2 regions of the Kocuria sp. CH-021 genome follow, and region 2 is predicted to be linked to the other one. Evidence: predicted binding sites of a transcription regulator. Region 2 holds the regulator's gene; the other holds the start of a gene.
The links. Region 2 encodes HrcA, which represses chaperone genes, less so after heat shock. Its sites were predicted from a motif close to TTNGCACTCGNNNNNNNCGAGTGCNAA; they were not measured.

Region 1 (7,718 bases), on a different contig from region 2:
CCAGCGCCAGGGGCCGGCCGGCCTCGAGCTTGCGCACGAAGGACAGGGTCAGGAAGAACGCCGAGATCAGCAGGAAGACGTCCACGCCCCCGGAGACCCGGCCGAGGAACACGTGGTAGACGACCACGAGCAGCACCGCGACCGCGCGCAGGCCCTGCACCTCGGGGCGGAACCCCGAGTACCGGCCGGCGCCGCGCCGCGCCGCGTCCGGGCTCTCGGCGGTCCCGGTGGACGGCTGCGGGGCGGTGGCGTGCACGGTGGCCACGGGGGCACCTCCAGGGGGCGGCCCCGGCGCGGCCGCGGGCGGCACCGGGGAGGGGGGGAACGGGGGAGGACGAGCGGGGGGGGGAAGAGCAGGGGGGCAGGCGGGGGGCGCCCGTCGTGACCCTATCGCACGGCCGGTGCCGGGCCGGTGCACGCACGCCGGGGTGCTGTCCCCGGGGTCGGGCGCGGGGCGCGGGCCGCGCTCAGGGGGACGTCGCGGCGAGCAGCGGGCCGGGCAGCCGCGCCTCCACGGCCGGCGCCATCGTCCGGGCGTAGGTCCACGTGAGGTGGTGCGGGTCGAAGAAGACGTACGCGTTGCCCACCACGGGACGGCACAGCCCCTCCGGGCAGATGAGGTCGGTGAGGTCGAGGGAGGTGAACCCGGCCCGGTCCGCGAGGGCGTCGGCCGGGTTGACGGGGGCCAGCACCTGCTCGACGGGCACGCGGCAGCGGTCGGCGTCCTGGCCGTGGCGCTGGGCGCACTCGTAGGGGTTGAAGTCGAACCGGGGGTTGTCCCGGAAGCCGACGACGTCGATGCCCTGGCCCGTCAGCCGCTCGACCAGCTCGGGGAACCCGCCGACCAGGGCCTCGGCGGAACCGTCCATGCGGGCCGCGTAGGTCGAGGTCGTCATGACCGCGTCCGGCGCGAGCCGCTCCACGTACTCGATCGCCGCGTCGTTGCCCGCGTGGCAGGCGTCCCCCTCCGGGCGCACCGCGAAGGCGCAGCCCGGCTGCAGCACGGCGACGAGCTGCCAGCCGTGCTCCTCCGCCACGGGGATCAGCGCGCCCATGAACTGCTCCATGTGGGAGTTGCCGACCACCGCGACGGTGCGCGAGGGGTCGGACAGGGCCGGGGTCTGGCGGCAGTACTGCTCGAGGACCTCCTGCTCGGGGGCGAACTCCCCGGAGCAGGGCTCCGGCAGTCCCACCCACTCGTCGCCCAGGGCGGAGGCCAGCGGCAGGGTGGGGGCGTCCGGGTCCCCGCGGAACTCGAAGCCCGGCTCCAGCACCGCGGCCCCGGGACTGTTGCGGGCGGCCTCCTGCGCCAGCCGCTCCTCCCGGCGGGCGTCGGCCTGCTGCCAGGCCAGCACCGGCACGACGACCAGCGCCAGGCTCACCGCCACCGACACCGCCAGCCGCCGCTTGTCCCGCTCCGGCCACGCCCACCGCTGGAAGGGGCGCTCCACCAGCTTCGTGGCGAGCACCGCCAGGACCAGCGAGACCACGATGATCGCCGCCCCGGAGCGCGGACCGGCCACCGGCCGGTCCCGCAGCACCAGGTACGTGATCAGCAGCGGCCAGTGCACCAGGTACAGCGCGTAGGAGGCGTCCCCCAGCCGCACCAGCGGCCGCGAGGCCAGCACCCGGTCCAGGCCGAGGGGCGAGCCGGACTGCCCGGCCACGATCACCGCCGCGGCGGACAGCAGCGGCCACAGCGCGATCCACCCCGGGAACGCGCCCTGCACGTCGACGAGCATCCCGACCGAGACCATGCTGGCCATCCCCGCCCAGCCCAGCACCACCCGCACGGCCCGCGGCGGGTGCAGGTACGGCACCGCCAGGGCCAGCAGCGAGCCCAGCGCGAACTCCCACAGCCGGGCCCGGGTGTCGAAGTAGGCGAAGGCCTGGTTCGTGGCGGTCGCGTGCACGGACCAGGCCAGGGAGGCCGCGAAGATCAGCCCGAAGGCCACCGCCAGCACCGGCACCGGCCGCCACCGGCCGCGGCGGCACACCAGCCACGCCGCCCCGAACACCAGCGGCCACAGCAGGAACACCTGGCCCTGCACCGACAGGGACCAGAAGTGCTGGAACGGCGAGGCCGTGGAGTCGTCGGCCGCGTAGTAGTCCACCTCGGCCAGGGCCAGCGCCCAGTTCTCCACGTAGAGCACGGAGGCCAGCGCCTCCGTGCGCACGCGGTCGATCCGCGCCTCCGGGAAGAACCACCACGCCAGCAGCAGGGTGCCGAGGATCGTGAGCACCGCGAGGGGCAGCAGCCGCTTGAACACGTGCAGCCAGTACCGTCCCAGCGCCAGGGGCAGGCCGGCCTCGAGCTTGCGCACGAAGGACAGGGTCAGGAAGAACGCCGAGATCAGCAGGAAGATGTCCACGCCGCCCGAGACCCGGTCGAGGAACACGTGGTAGACGACCACGAGCAGCACCGCGACGAACCGCAGCCCCTGCACCTCCGGGCGGAACCCCGCGTACCGGGCCACCCGCCGGGCCGTGTCCGTGCCGACGGGCGCGTCCTGCTCACGAAGGCTCGTCATGGGCTCCTCCTGGGAACACCGTGCCGCCGGGGCGCGGCAGTGGTCGTGCGGACCCCCGCACTCTACCGGAGGCGCCGGGGCGGCCCCCGGAGACGGCGACGGACCCGCCCCACCGGTGGTGGGACGGGTCCGCGGGGCGAGCCGGCTCGGCGCCGGCAGTCAGTGCCGGCCGTCAGTGCTGGTGGCCGTGGCCGTGCCCCTCGTCGTCGGCGGGCTTGTCCGTCACGAGCGTCTCGGTGGTCAGCACGAGCGCCGCGATGGAGGCGGCGTTCTGCAGGGCCGAGCGGGTGACCTTGACCGGGTCGATGATGCCCGCGCCGACCATCTCGACGTACTCGCCGGTGGCGGCGTCGTAGCCGTGGCCGGGCTCGAGCTCGGCCACCCGGGCGGCGACCACGGCCCCGTCCTGGCCGGCGTTCTGGGCGATCCAGTACAGCGGCTGCCGCAGGGCGCGGCGGACGATGCCCAGGGCGGTCGCGGCGTCACCGGTGAGCCCGAGGTCGGACTCGTCGAGGACCTTCGCGGCCTGCACGAGCGCGGTGCCGCCGCCGGAGACGATGCCCTGCTCGAGGGCCGCGCGCGTCGAGGACACGGCGTCCTCGATGCGGTGCTTGCGCTCCTTGGCCTCCACCTCGGTGGCCGCGCCGACCTTGATCACGGAGACGCCGCCGGCCAGGCGGGCGAGGCGCTCCTGCAGCTTCTCGCGGTCCCACTCGGAGTCGGTGCGCTCGGCCTCGGCGCGGATCGTGGCGACCCGGTCCTGGATCTCGGCCTCGGTCCCGCCGCCGTCCACGAGGGTGGTCTCGTTCTTGGTCACCGTCACGCGGCGGGCGGTGCCCAGCTGCTCGAGGGTGACCTGGTCGAGGCTGATGCCCAGCTCGGTGGTGATGAGCTGGCCGCCGGTGAGCACGGCGAGGTCCTGCAGGATCGCCTTGCGGCGGTCGCCGAAGCCGGGGGCCTTGAGGGCCACGACGTCGAGGGTGCCGCGCAGCTTGTTGACCACGAGGGTGGAGAGGGCCTCGCCCTCGACGTCCTCGGCGATGATGGTCAGCGGCTTCTTGGCCTGGAGGACCTTCTCGAGCACGGGCATGAGCTCCGGCACCGAGGAGATCTTGCCCTGGTACAGCAGCACCAGGGAGTTCTCCATGACCGCTTCCTGGCGCTCGGCGTCGGTCACGAAGGACGGGGACAGGTAGCCCTTGTCGAACTGCATGCCCTCGGTGACGTCGAGCTCGACCTCGGTGCTCGAGCCGTCCTCGATCGTGATGACGCCGTCCTTGCCGACGGTCTCGAAGGCGCGGGCGATGAGCTCGCCGATCGCCGGGTCCTGCGCCGAGATGGCGGCCACGTGGGCGACGTTGGCGCCCTCCACGGGGCGGGCGTTCTCCAGCAGGCGGTCGGTGACCGCCTCGACGGCCTTCTCGATGCCGCGCTTGAGGCTCAGCGGGTCGGCGCCGGCGGCCACGTTGCGCAGGCCCTCCTTGACGAGCGCCTGGGCGAGCACGGTGGCGGTGGTGGTGCCGTCGCCGGCGACGTCGTTGGTCTTGGTCGCCACCTCCTTGGCGAGCTGGGCCCCGAGGTTCTCGTACGGGTCGTCGAGCTCGACCTCGCGGGCGATGGTCACGCCGTCGTTGGTGATCGTGGGGGCGCCCCACTTCTTGTCGAGCACCACGTTGCGCCCGCGCGGGCCGAGGGTGACCTTGACGGTGTCGGCGAGCTTGTTGACGCCGTTCTCGAGGGACTTGCGGGCGGCATCGTCGAATGCCAGCTGCTTGGCCATGGGCAATGGCTCCTTCTGGGTGGCTGGGGTCGCCAGCGGTTTCGGGGATCGGGATCGGCGAAGGGTGCCCGCCGCGGGCCCCGCGGGGCGTGCGCGACGGGCACCCTTCGTCCGGACTGCGCGGTCTGCGCCGGGTCTGTGCCGCCCGGTCTACTTCTCGACGACGGCGAGCACGTCGCGGGCCGGGAGCACCAGGTACTCCTCGCCGTTGTACTTGACCTCGGTGCCGCCGTACTTGGAGAAGATCACGACGTCGCCCTCCTTGACGTCGACCGGGATGCGGTTGCCGGAGTCGTCGACCCGACCGGGGCCGACGGCCAGGACCTTGCCCTCCTGGGGCTTCTCCTTGGCGGTGTCCGGGATGACGAGACCGGACGCGGTGGTCTGCTCAGCGGCGAGCGGCTGAACGACGATGCGATCCTCGAGAGGCTTGATGGAGACCGACACGATCTCTCCTTGTCTGTAGGGGTGGAAAACGGTGGGCGACCGCGGGCGGAGCCCGCTGTCGAGCTTCGGGCCGGTTGGCGCACCAACCGTCGTCGCGGTGCCGATCGATCGCCTGGCCCTTAGCACCCTCACCCGGAGAGTGCCAAGGCCAACTGTAGGAGGGGGCTGGCAGTCGGTCAAGGCGAGTGCCAGCGCGCCGGTGCCCGCGGACCCCGATGGGAGGAATTAGGTCACACCGGTGTTCCCCAATGATTTGCCTCACGCCCGTCCGACGCTCTAGGTTGAGCGGTAAGGCAACCCTTACCTCGGCCGAGCAACGGTGCCCTCCCCGTCGTCCCCGCACACCGGTGTGCGGGTACGTCGCGCCCATCGGACCCCGCCGGCGCCCTCCCTCCCGGAGCGCGCCGGCGTCCTCTGCACGAAGGAAGACCATGAACCGCTCCAAGCACCCGGCCGCCCTCCTGGCCGTCGCCGGCGTCCTCGCCCTCACCGCCTGCGGCACGGCCCAGGGCGACGAGCCCGCCTCCGCCGGGACCTCCGCCGCCTCGACCGCCACGGTCGAGGTCGAGGACAACTTCGGCACGCAGACCGTCGACGTCCCGCCGCGGTCCGTCGTCGCCACCGACAACCGCACGTTCGAGACGCTCGCCGAGTGGGACGTCGAACTGGCCGCGGCCCCGCGCGCCCTCATGCCGGACACCATCGCCTACGCCGACGACGAGTCCGTCGTCGACCTCGGCAACCACCGCGAGCCGGACCTCGAGGCCGTCGTCGCCGCGGACCCCGACCTCATCGTCAACGGCCAGCGCTTCGCCGACTACCGCGAGGACTTCGCCGACCTCGTGCCGGAGGCCACCGTCGTGGAGCTGGACCCGCGGGAGGACCAGGCCTTCGACGCGGAGCTGAAGCGGCAGACCTCCGTCCTGGGCCGGATCTTCGACCGCGAGGACGAGGCCGAGCAGATCAACGGCGACTTCGACGCGGCGATGCAGCGCGTGGCCGACGGCTACCGGCCCGGCGACACGGTCATGGCCGTCACCGTCTCCGGCGGCGAGATCGGCTTCATCGCCCCGGACAAGGGACGCACCCTGGGCCCGCTGTTCGAGATCTTCGGCTTCGAGCCGGCGCTCGAGGTCGACGGCGCCAGCGACGACCACCAGGGCGACGACATCTCGGTCGAGGCGATCGCCGACTCGGACCCCGACTGGATCCTCGTGCTGGACCGGGACGCCGCGATCAGCGCCGACGACCCCGAGTTCACCCCGGCGCAGGAGGTCATCGAGGGCGCCGAGGCCCTGCAGAACGTCACCGCGGTGCAGGAGGGCAACGTCGTCTACATGCCCCGCGACACCTACACCAACGAGGGCATCCAGACCTACACGGAGTTCTTCAACACCCTGGCCGACGCCATGGGCGAGCAGAACTGACCTGTCGGACGGACGGCGGGAGCGGGGCCCTCCGCGACGGGCCCCGCTCCCCTGCCGCCGGACACGAGGCCGAAGGAAGGGCCGATCCATGACAACCATCTCGTCCGGACCCCGCACCGGGGGCAGGACCAGGAGCCCGGGGGCGCTGTTCGACCCCAAGCTCCTCCTCGGGGTGCTCGGGGTCCTGGCCCTGCTGGCCGTCTCCCTGTTCACCGGCGTCTACGACGTCTTCGGCGCCGCCGACGGCGACGCGATGTTCGCCATCACGCGGATCCCCCGCACCATCGCCCTGGTGCTCGCCGGCGCGGCCATGGCCATGTCCGGGCTGGTGATGCAGCTGCTCACGCAGAACCGCTTCGTGGAGCCCACCACGACGGGCACCACCGAGTGGGCGGGGCTGGGGCTGCTGCTCGTCATGCTCCTCGTGCCCGGCGCCACGATCCTCACCCGGATGCTCGGCGCCGTGACCGCGGCCTTCGTCGGGACCATGATCTTCTTCCTCTTCCTGCGCCGCGTCTCCCTGCGCTCCTCCCTCGTCGTCCCCATCGTCGGCATCATGCTGGGCGCGGTGGTCGGCTCCGTCTCGACGTTCCTGGCGCTGCAGACGGACATGCTGCAGAACCTGGGGGTCTGGTTCGCCGGCAGCTTCACCTCGGTCCTGCGCGGCCAGTACGAGGTGCTGTGGCTCGTCCTGCTGGTCGGGATCGCGGTGTTCCTCGTGGCGGACCGGCTCACCGTCGCCGGGCTCGGCGAGGACGTCGCCACCAACGTCGGCCTGGACTACCACCGGACCGTCCTGCTCGGGACGGGCCTGATCGCGGTGGCCACCGGGGTCGTCACCGTCGTCGTCGGCAACCTGCCGTTCCTGGGCCTGATCGTGCCCAACATCGTGTCGATGGTCCGCGGCGACGACCTGCGCAGCAACCTGCCCTGGGTGTGCCTGCTCGGCGTCGCCATCGTGACGGTGTGCGACCTGATCGGGAGGATCGTCATCATGCCGTTCGAGATCCCGGTGTCCGTGATCCTCGGGATCGTCGGCGCCGTGGTGTTCGTCCACCTGCTCCTCAGGCAGCGTCGACGTGTCTGAGGCCGTGCTCGGGACACCCGCGACGACACCCGCCGCGGCACCGGCCGCGACCCCGGCGGCGGGGGCCCGCCCCGCGCGGGGCGGCACCGGCGCGTTCCCCACGCCGCGGGCCCGGCGGCGGTACTGGACGGTCGTCGCCGTGCTGGCCCTCGCCTCGGCCGGCTTCGCCTTCGGCCTGCTGGCGTGGGACAACCCGATGCCGGTCGGCTCGGACGGGTTCTGGCGGATCGCGGACCGGCGGGTGACGGGCGTCGTCATCATGGCGGTCGTGGCCTTCTGCCAGGCCGTGGCCACGGTGAGCTTCCAGACGGCCACGAACAACCGCATCATCACCCCGTCGATCATGGGCTTCGAGTCCCTCTACGTGGCGATCCAGACGTCCACGGTCTACTTCCTGGGCGCCGCGGGGATCCTCGTCCTCCAGGGCGTGCCGCAGTTCCTCCTGC
Region 2 (7,718 bases):
CGCCGATCTGGCTCGACGAACCACGGCAGGACGCCCGCGCCGAGGGCTCCCTGACCGTGTCCGGCCGGGCGCTGGACGGTGTCCGGAGCGGCCGCTGGAGCGTGGCCGAGCAGGACGGGCGGCGCGTCTCGAGCGGCGCGGCCGCCGCCGTCCCGCGCGCCGACGGGACCGCCGGGTTCCGGACGGAGGTCGAGCTGGAGCCCGGCGACTACGTCGTGACGGTCGTCGGCCGGAACGCGGAGGGCGACACCGTGCGCGACGACAAGGACGTGGCGGTGCTCCCGGGCTGATCCGGTCCGGCTGGGCTCAGCGGGGCCCGGACGCCCAGCGTCCGAGCGCGGCGCTGAGCACCGCCAGCGCGGCGGGTCCGGCGGTCGAGCTGCGCAGCACCTCGTGGCCGAGCCGCACCGCGTGGGCTCCCGCGCCGGCCAGGGCCTCGAGCTCCGCCGGGGCGATGCCCCCTTCGGGCCCCACCACCAGGACGATCCGCTCCGAGCCCGCCCACGGCACCCCCGGGGCGCCGGTCAGTTCGGCGAGGGACTCGCCGGCCTCCTCGTGCAGGACGAGGCCCCGCGTCCCCGGCTCGCCGAGCAGACGGGCGAGCTCCCGGGTGGTGCACAGCGGCAGCACCTCCGGCCAGGCCGCCCGGCGGGACTGCTTGGCGGCGGCCGCGACGGTGTGGACCCACTTCTCGTGGCTCTTGGCGGCGCGCTCCTTCTTCCACCGCACGATCGAGCGGTCGGCCTGCCACGGCACCACGGCGTCCACGCCCAGCTCGGTGGCCGTCTCCGCGGCCAGCAGGTCCCGGTCGCCCTTCGCGAGGGCCTGGGCGAGGACGAGCCGGGGCGTGCGGACGGGCTCGGTCGTCACCGAGACGACGACGACCTCCATGCTGTCGCGGTCGGCCGAGCGCAGCTCCCCGGTGGCCCGGGTCCCCGCGCCGTCGACGAGCTCGAGGGGCTCGCCGGGCGCGAGGCGGCGCACGGTGACGGCGTGCCGGGCCTCCGGGCCGGTGACCGCGAGCACCGCTCCGGGGCCGAGGCCCGTGAGCCGGCCCGGCTCGACCTTGAAGACCGGCAGGCTCACAGGTCGGAGAACCTGTCCTTGAGCCGGGAGAAGAAGCCGCCGGAGCCGGCCGGGGAGTTCAGGGTCGTGCCGGTCGACTGGTCCTCGCCGCGCAGCCGGGACAGCTGCTCGAGCAGCTCGCGCTGCTCGTCGTCGAGCGCCGTGGGCGTCTCGACCTCGAGGTGGACGAACAGCTCGCCGCGCCCGCCGCCGCGCAGCCGGGTGGCCCCGAGCTCGTGCAGGGTCACGGTGTGGCCGGTCTGCGTGCCGGGGGACACGGGGACCTCGCGCTCGCCGTCGAAGGTCTCGAGGGTCACCGTGGTGCCGAGGGCCGCGGAGGTCATGGGCACCCGGACGCGGGCGTGCAGGTCGTCGCCCTGGCGCTCGAACGTGGGGTCCGGGTCGACCTTGAGCTCGACGTAGAGGTCCCCGTTGGGGCCGCCGGCGGTGCCGGCCTCGCCCTGTCCCGAGAGGCGGATCCGGTTGCCGGTCGAGACGCCGGCGGGGATCTTGACGGTCAGCGGGCGGCGGTCGCGCACGCGGCCCTCGCCGTAGCACTCGTGGCAGGGGTGCTTGATGACGGTGCCGAAGCCCTGGCAGGTGGCGCACGGGGCGGCGGTGACCACGGTGCCCAGGATGGACTGGACCTGGCGCTGGACCTGGCCGGAGCCGTGGCAGACCTCACAGGTCTCGGGCTGGGTGCCCGCCTGGCAGCAGCTGCCGTTGCACGTGGGGCAGACCACGGCGGTGTCCACGGTGATCTTCTTCTCCGTGCCGAAGACCGCGTCCCGGAGGGAGACGCGGACGTTGATCAGCGCGTCCTGGCCCTGGCGGGTGCGGGACGCGGGGCCGCGCCGGCCGGAGCCGGCGCCCCCGGCGCCCTGGAAGAAGGTGTCGAAGATGTCGGCGAAGCCGAAGCCCGAGCCGGGGAAGCCCCCGCCGAAACCGGTGTCGGTGCCGTTCTCGTTGCCGGTCGCGTCGTAGACCCTCCGCTTCTCGGGGTCGGAGAGGACGTCGTTGGCGTGGGAGAGGCGCTTGAAGTCCTCGGCGGCCTCGGGGCCGGGGTTGACGTCGGGGTGCAGCCGGCGGGCCTTCTTGCGGTAGGCCTTCTTGATCTCTTCCTGGCTGGCGTCCCGGGACACGCCCAGGGTCTCGTAGTGATCGCTCACCGTGGTCCGTTCTGTCGAGAGGTCTGTGGTGGGTTTCGCTGGAGGGCCCCGGGAGCGGGGCCCGCGGGGGCTCAGCCCCCGAGGATACGGGAGAGGTAGCGGGCGACGGCGCGCACGGCGGCCATCGTGGACGGGTAGTCCATGCGCATGGGACCGACGACCCCCACCTTCGACTGCGGCCCGTAGCCGGTGGCGACGACGGCGGCCTCGGACAGGGGGCCCTCGGCGTTCTCCGTGCCGATCCGCACGGCGACCCCGCGGGCGTCCTGCTCCATCTCCGAGAGCAGCCGGAGCATCACCACCTGCTCCTCGAGGGCCTCGAGGACCGGGCCGATGCTCAGGTGGAAGTCCCCCGTGGCACGGGCGAGGTTGGCGGTGCCGGCCATGACCATGCGGTGCTCGGCACCGCCCGCCGCGAGGGCGGCCACGGCCTCCCCCACCGCCGCGGCGGCCGGCTGGAGCGGCGGGGCGGTGCCCGCGGCCATCACCGCGAGGGCGTCCGGCACCGCGGTCAGGGAGCGCCCCACCACGGCGGCCAGCACCCGGGCGCGCAGCTCGAGCAGCTGGGACTCCTCGAGGGGCGCCCGCAGCACGGCCACGCGCTGGGCCACCCGGCCGTTGGTCGGGATGAGCACCACGAGCACCCGCCCGGCCCCGAGGTCCACGACCTCGACGTGGCGCACGGTCACGCCGGAGGCGTGCGGGTACTGCACGACCGCGACCTGCTGGGTCAGCTGGGCGAGCAGCCGCACGGTGCGCTCCATGACGTCGTCGATGTCCGCGGCGTCGTCGAGCAGGCGCTGGATGGCCCGCCGCTCCGGCCCGGACAGCGGCTTGACGGCCGCGATCTGGTCCACGAACGTGCGGTAGCCCTTGTCGGTGGGGATCCGGCCGGAGCTCGTGTGGGGGGCCGTGATCAGACCCTCCTCCTCGAGCGCGGCCATGTCGTTGCGCACGGTGGCCGAGGAGACGCCGAGCCGGTGCCGGTCCACGAGCGCCTTGGAGCCCACGGGCTCGCGGAAGTGCACGTAGTCCTCCACGATGGCCTGCAGGATCTGCAGTCGTCTCGGATGGTTCACGCCGCTCCTCCCCGGTCCGTGCTCGTGCTCCGGCCGCCCTGGCACTCGGGTGGCCACAGTGCTAACGCCGTCCAGTGTAGCCCCCGTGTCCGACCACCGGGCCGCCGCCCCCGGTTTGGTACGCTTCCGGCTGATCCGCGCCGGACGCGCGGCACCGCGACCCGGGAGGACGACCATGAGCGACCACGGCTGGGGGCCGCGCAGCCTCGACGACGACGCCCTCGCCCGCCGCCGGCCCGCGTCCGCGGAGGTTCCGGTGGCGCCGGGGCTGCTCCTGGAGGACGTGACGACCGGCTGGGTCGGCGCCGTCGTGTCCCTGGAGACCATCGGCGGCATGCGCGTGATGGGGCTGGAGGACCGCCGGGGCCGGGTCAAGGCGTTCCCGCTGGGACCGGGGTTCCTGCTCGAGGGCGAGCCCGTGGTCGTCGTCGAGCCCCGCCGGACCCCGGCGGCGAGGACGCCCGCCCGCACGCGGTCGGGGTCCGTGGCCGTCGAGGGGCTGCGCGCGAGCACCGCGAAGGCCTCCCGGGTGTGGGTCGAGGGCTACCACGACGCCGAGCTGGTGGCGAAGGTGTGGGGCCACGACCTGGCCGTCGAGGGCATCGTGGTGGAGCCGCTGCACGGCATCGACGACCTGCCCGCCGCCGTGCGGGAGTTCGGGCCCGGCCCCGGGCGGCGGCTCGGGATCCTCGTGGACCACCTCGTGACGGGCTCCAAGGAGTCCCGGATCGCGGCCGAGACCATGCGCCTGCCCGGCGCCCCGGGCAACGTCCTGGTGCTGGGCCACCCGTACGTCGACATCTGGCAGGCGGTCAAGCCGCGCGCGCTCGGCGTCGACGCCTGGCCCGTGGTGCCCCGCGGCACCGACTGGAAGACCGGCGCCGCCGCCGCCCTCGGCTGGCCGCACCGGACCCCCGGGGACCTGGGACGGGCCTGGCAGCACATCCTCGCCCGCGTGGACAGCTACGCCGACCTGGAGCCGTCCCTGCTGGGCCGCGTCGAGGAGCTGATCGACTTCCTCACCGCGCCCGCGGCCTGATCCGAGGCGTGATCCGGCGCGCCCCCGCACCCTCCGGCGGCCGGGACGAGCCGGTCGTGACGTCACAAAGGCACACGTGCGAGGCCGCGATCCGCCGCCGTCCGGACCGGTCGGTAGGATGGTGGAGTCCCACCCACCGGCCGCGGTTCCGCCGCGGTCCCACCGCCGAAGGACTTCCGTGCCCGTGCAGACCGACCCCCGATCGAGCCGCGAGAACGCCGGGGCCCCGTTCGAGGGCCTCTCCCCCGTGGCCCAGCCACTGACCGTCACCGAGGACCACCAGTGGGCGACCCTGGCGCACTTCGGCGGCGTCATCGGCTTCCTCCCCTCGTTCCTGCTCCACCGCGTCTTCCGCGGCCGGGGGCCGTTCACCGAGCAGGAGTCCATGGAGGCCATGAACTTCACCCTGCTGCCGACCCTCGTGGTGGTGGCGGGCATCCTGCTGGCCCCGGTGCCGTTCATCGGCTGGTTCTTCGCGCTCGCCGCCGCCGCCGCGTGGCTGCTGCTGGCCGTCGGGTCCTTGATCGGTGGGGTCCGCGTCAACCAGGGCGAGCCGCACCAGTACCGCTTCAACACCCGGCTCTACGACCGGCTCGTCGAGAAGCTGCGCGAACGGTCCCGGGAGCGCGCCGAGCGCGGCTGACGCCGCTTCTCGCACGCGGGGACGTCCCGCGCCGGGTCCGCCCTCTCCGGCGGCGAAAGGGAGCCGCGCCGCTCAGGCGAGCAGCCGCCGCACCACGGCGTCGCCCAGGAGCCGGCCCCGCAGGGTCAGCACCACCGAGCCGCGCAGCGCCGCCGCGGGCTCCACGAGACCGTCGGCGATCAGCCCGGCGACCGCGCCGCGCCCGCTCCCGGTCAGGGCGGCCGTGGGCAGACCGTCGCGGATCCGGGCCTCCAGCATCACGCGCTCGAGGTGCCGGGTCCCGGCGTCGAGGATCTCGCGCCCGGCCGCGGGCGACTGCCGCGCGCGCACCCGGTTGGTGTAGGGCACGGGGTGCTTGAGGTTCCACCAGCGCGTCCCGCCCACGTGCGAGTGCGCACCGGGGCCGATGCCCCACCAGTCCTGGTTGCGCCAGTACGCGAGGTTGTGCCGGCTGCGGTGGGCCCCGGGGTCCGCGCCGCCGGCGGGGCGGGCCCAGTTGCTCACCTCGTACCACTCGAAGCCGGCGTCCCCGAGGATCCGGTCCGCGAGCTCGTACTTGTCGGCCTGGTCGTCCTCGTCGATGGGCGGGACCTCCCCGCGCCGCATCCGCGCCGCGAGCTTCGTGCCGTCCTCGATGATCAGCGAGTACGCGGAGACGTGGTCCGGCTCATAGCCCACCGCCGTGCGCACCGAGTGCTCCCAGTCGGCCAGGGACTCCCCGGGGGTGCCGTAGATGAGGTCCACGCTGACGCCCAGGCCCGCCTCGCGTGCCCAGCGGACGGCGCGGGGCACGTTCTCCGGGTCGTGCGTGCGGTCCAGGACGGCGAGCACGTGGGGAACGGCCGACTGCATCCCGAAGGACACCCGGGTCACCCCGGCCGCCGCGAGCACCGCGAGGGACTCCGGCGTCACGGAGTCCGGGTTGGCCTCGGTGGTCACCTCCGCGCCCTCGGCGAGCCCGAAGCTCTCCCGGGCCTGCGCCAGGACCGCCGCGAGGTCCTCGGCGGGCAGCAGCGTGGGGGTCCCGCCGCCGAAGAACACGCTGTGCAGCGGGCGGGGGGCGGCCCCGGAGTCCGCCAGCACCCGGCGCGCCCAGCGGACCTCCGCCGCGGCGTCGCCGGCGTAGGCGTCCTGGGACACCCCGGCGCCGAGCTCCACGGCCGTGTAGGTGTTGAAGTCGCAGTACCCGCACCGGACCGCGCAGAACGGCACGTGCACGTAGAGGCTGAGCGTGCGCTCGGCGGAGCCCTCCGCGGCGGAGGCCGGCAGCAGACCGTCGAGCGGGCCGGGCAGGCCCTCCGGCTGTGCGGGGGCCACTACTTCTTCTTGTCCTTCGCCCCGGCCTCGTCGGAGGACAGCGCCGCGACGAACGCCTCCTGGGGGACCTCCACACGGCCCACCATCTTCATCCGCTTCTTGCCCTCCTTCTGCTTCTCGAGCAGCTTGCGCTTGCGCGAGATGTCGCCGCCGTAGCACTTGGAGAGCACGTCCTTGCGGATCGCGCGGATGTTCTCGCGGGCGATCACCCGGGAGCCGATGGCCGCCTGGATGGGGACCTCGAACTGCTGGCGCGGGATGAGCTCGCGCAGCTTGCCGGTCATCATCACCCCGTAGGCGTACGCCTTGTCCCGGTGGGTGATGGCGCTGAAGGCGTCCACCGGCTCGCCCTGCAGGAGGATGTCCACCTTGACGAGGTCGGCGGCCTCCTCGCCCTCGGCCTTCCAGTCCAGGGACGCGTAGCCCTTGGTGCGCGACTTCAGCTGGTCGAAGAAGTCGAAGACGATCTCGGCGAGGGGCAGCCGGTAGCGCAGCTCCACCCGGTCCTCGGAGAGGTAGTCCATGCCCTTGAGCTGGCCGCGCTTGGACTGGCACAGCTCCATGATCGCGCCGATGAACTCGGAGGGCGCCAGCACCGTCGCGGCGACCATGGGCTCGCGGATCTCGGCGATCTTCCCCTCGGGGAACTCGGACGGGTTCGTGACCACGCGCTCGGAGCGGTCCTCGAGGGTGACGTTGTAGCTCACGGAGGGCGCCGTGGAGATCAGGTCGAGGTCGAACTCCCGCTCCAGTCGGTCCCGGGTGATCTCCAGGTGGAGCAGGCCCAGGAACCCGCAGCGGAACCCGAAGCCCAGCGCCGCGGAGTTCTCGGGCTCGTAGACCAGGGCGGCGTCGTTGAGCTGGAGCTTGTCGAGGGCGTCGCGCAGCACCGGGTAGTCGGAGCCGTCGATGGGGAAGAGCCCGGAGAAGACCATCGGCTTGGGGTCCTCGTAGCCGCCCAGGTTCTCGGCCGCCGGCCGCTGGTGGTTGGTCACGGTGTCGCCCACCCGGGACTGGCGGACGTCCTTGACCCCGGTGATGAGATAGCCCACCTCGCCCACGCCGAGCCCCTCGGTGGGCTTCGGCTCGGGCGAGATGACGCCGATCTCCAGCAGCTCGTGCTGGGCGCCGGTGGACATCATCCGGATCCGCTCGCGCGGGGTCAGCTTGCCGTCGACCACGCGGATGTAGGTGACCACGCCGCGGTAGGTGTCGTAGACGGAGTCGAAGATCATGGCCCGCGACGGCGCGTCGGCCCGGCCCTCCGGGGGCGGGACCTCCCGGACGATCCGGTCCAGCAGCGCCTCCACGCCCTCGCCGGTCTTCCCCGAGACCCGCAGCACGTCGTCCGGGTCCACGCCGATGAGGTTGCCCAGCTCCTGGGCGTACTTCTCCGGCTGGGCCGC

Region 1: a site for HrcA is predicted at 4,924-4,950, ahead of groES (co-chaperone GroES). Genes of this name have one in related genera too.

Annotation. Positions count from the first base shown of each region.
Region 1 covers NZ_JBNAFK010000017.1:35,518-43,235, forward strand. Annotated here, with positions in the region: gene ACPYN7_RS13435 (acyltransferase family protein) at 1-265, opposite strand, end outside; gene ACPYN7_RS13440 (acyltransferase family protein) at 468-2,531, opposite strand; gene groL (chaperonin GroEL) at 2,704-4,311, opposite strand; gene groES (co-chaperone GroES) at 4,462-4,758, opposite strand; gene ACPYN7_RS13455 (siderophore ABC transporter substrate-binding protein) at 5,190-6,185, shown strand; gene ACPYN7_RS13460 (ABC transporter permease) at 6,274-7,272, shown strand; gene ACPYN7_RS13465 (iron chelate uptake ABC transporter family permease subunit) at 7,265-7,718, shown strand, end outside.
Region 2 covers NZ_JBNAFK010000027.1:6,240-13,957, reverse strand. Annotated here, with positions in the region: gene ACPYN7_RS16300 (GerMN domain-containing protein) at 1-290, shown strand, start outside; gene ACPYN7_RS16295 (16S rRNA (uracil(1498)-N(3))-methyltransferase) at 307-1,086, opposite strand; gene dnaJ (molecular chaperone DnaJ) at 1,083-2,234, opposite strand; gene hrcA (heat-inducible transcriptional repressor HrcA) at 2,306-3,313, opposite strand; gene ACPYN7_RS16280 (DUF3097 domain-containing protein) at 3,489-4,352, shown strand; gene ACPYN7_RS16275 (DUF4870 domain-containing protein) at 4,531-4,995, shown strand; gene hemW (radical SAM family heme chaperone HemW) at 5,068-6,312, opposite strand; gene lepA (translation elongation factor 4) at 6,312-7,718, opposite strand, start outside.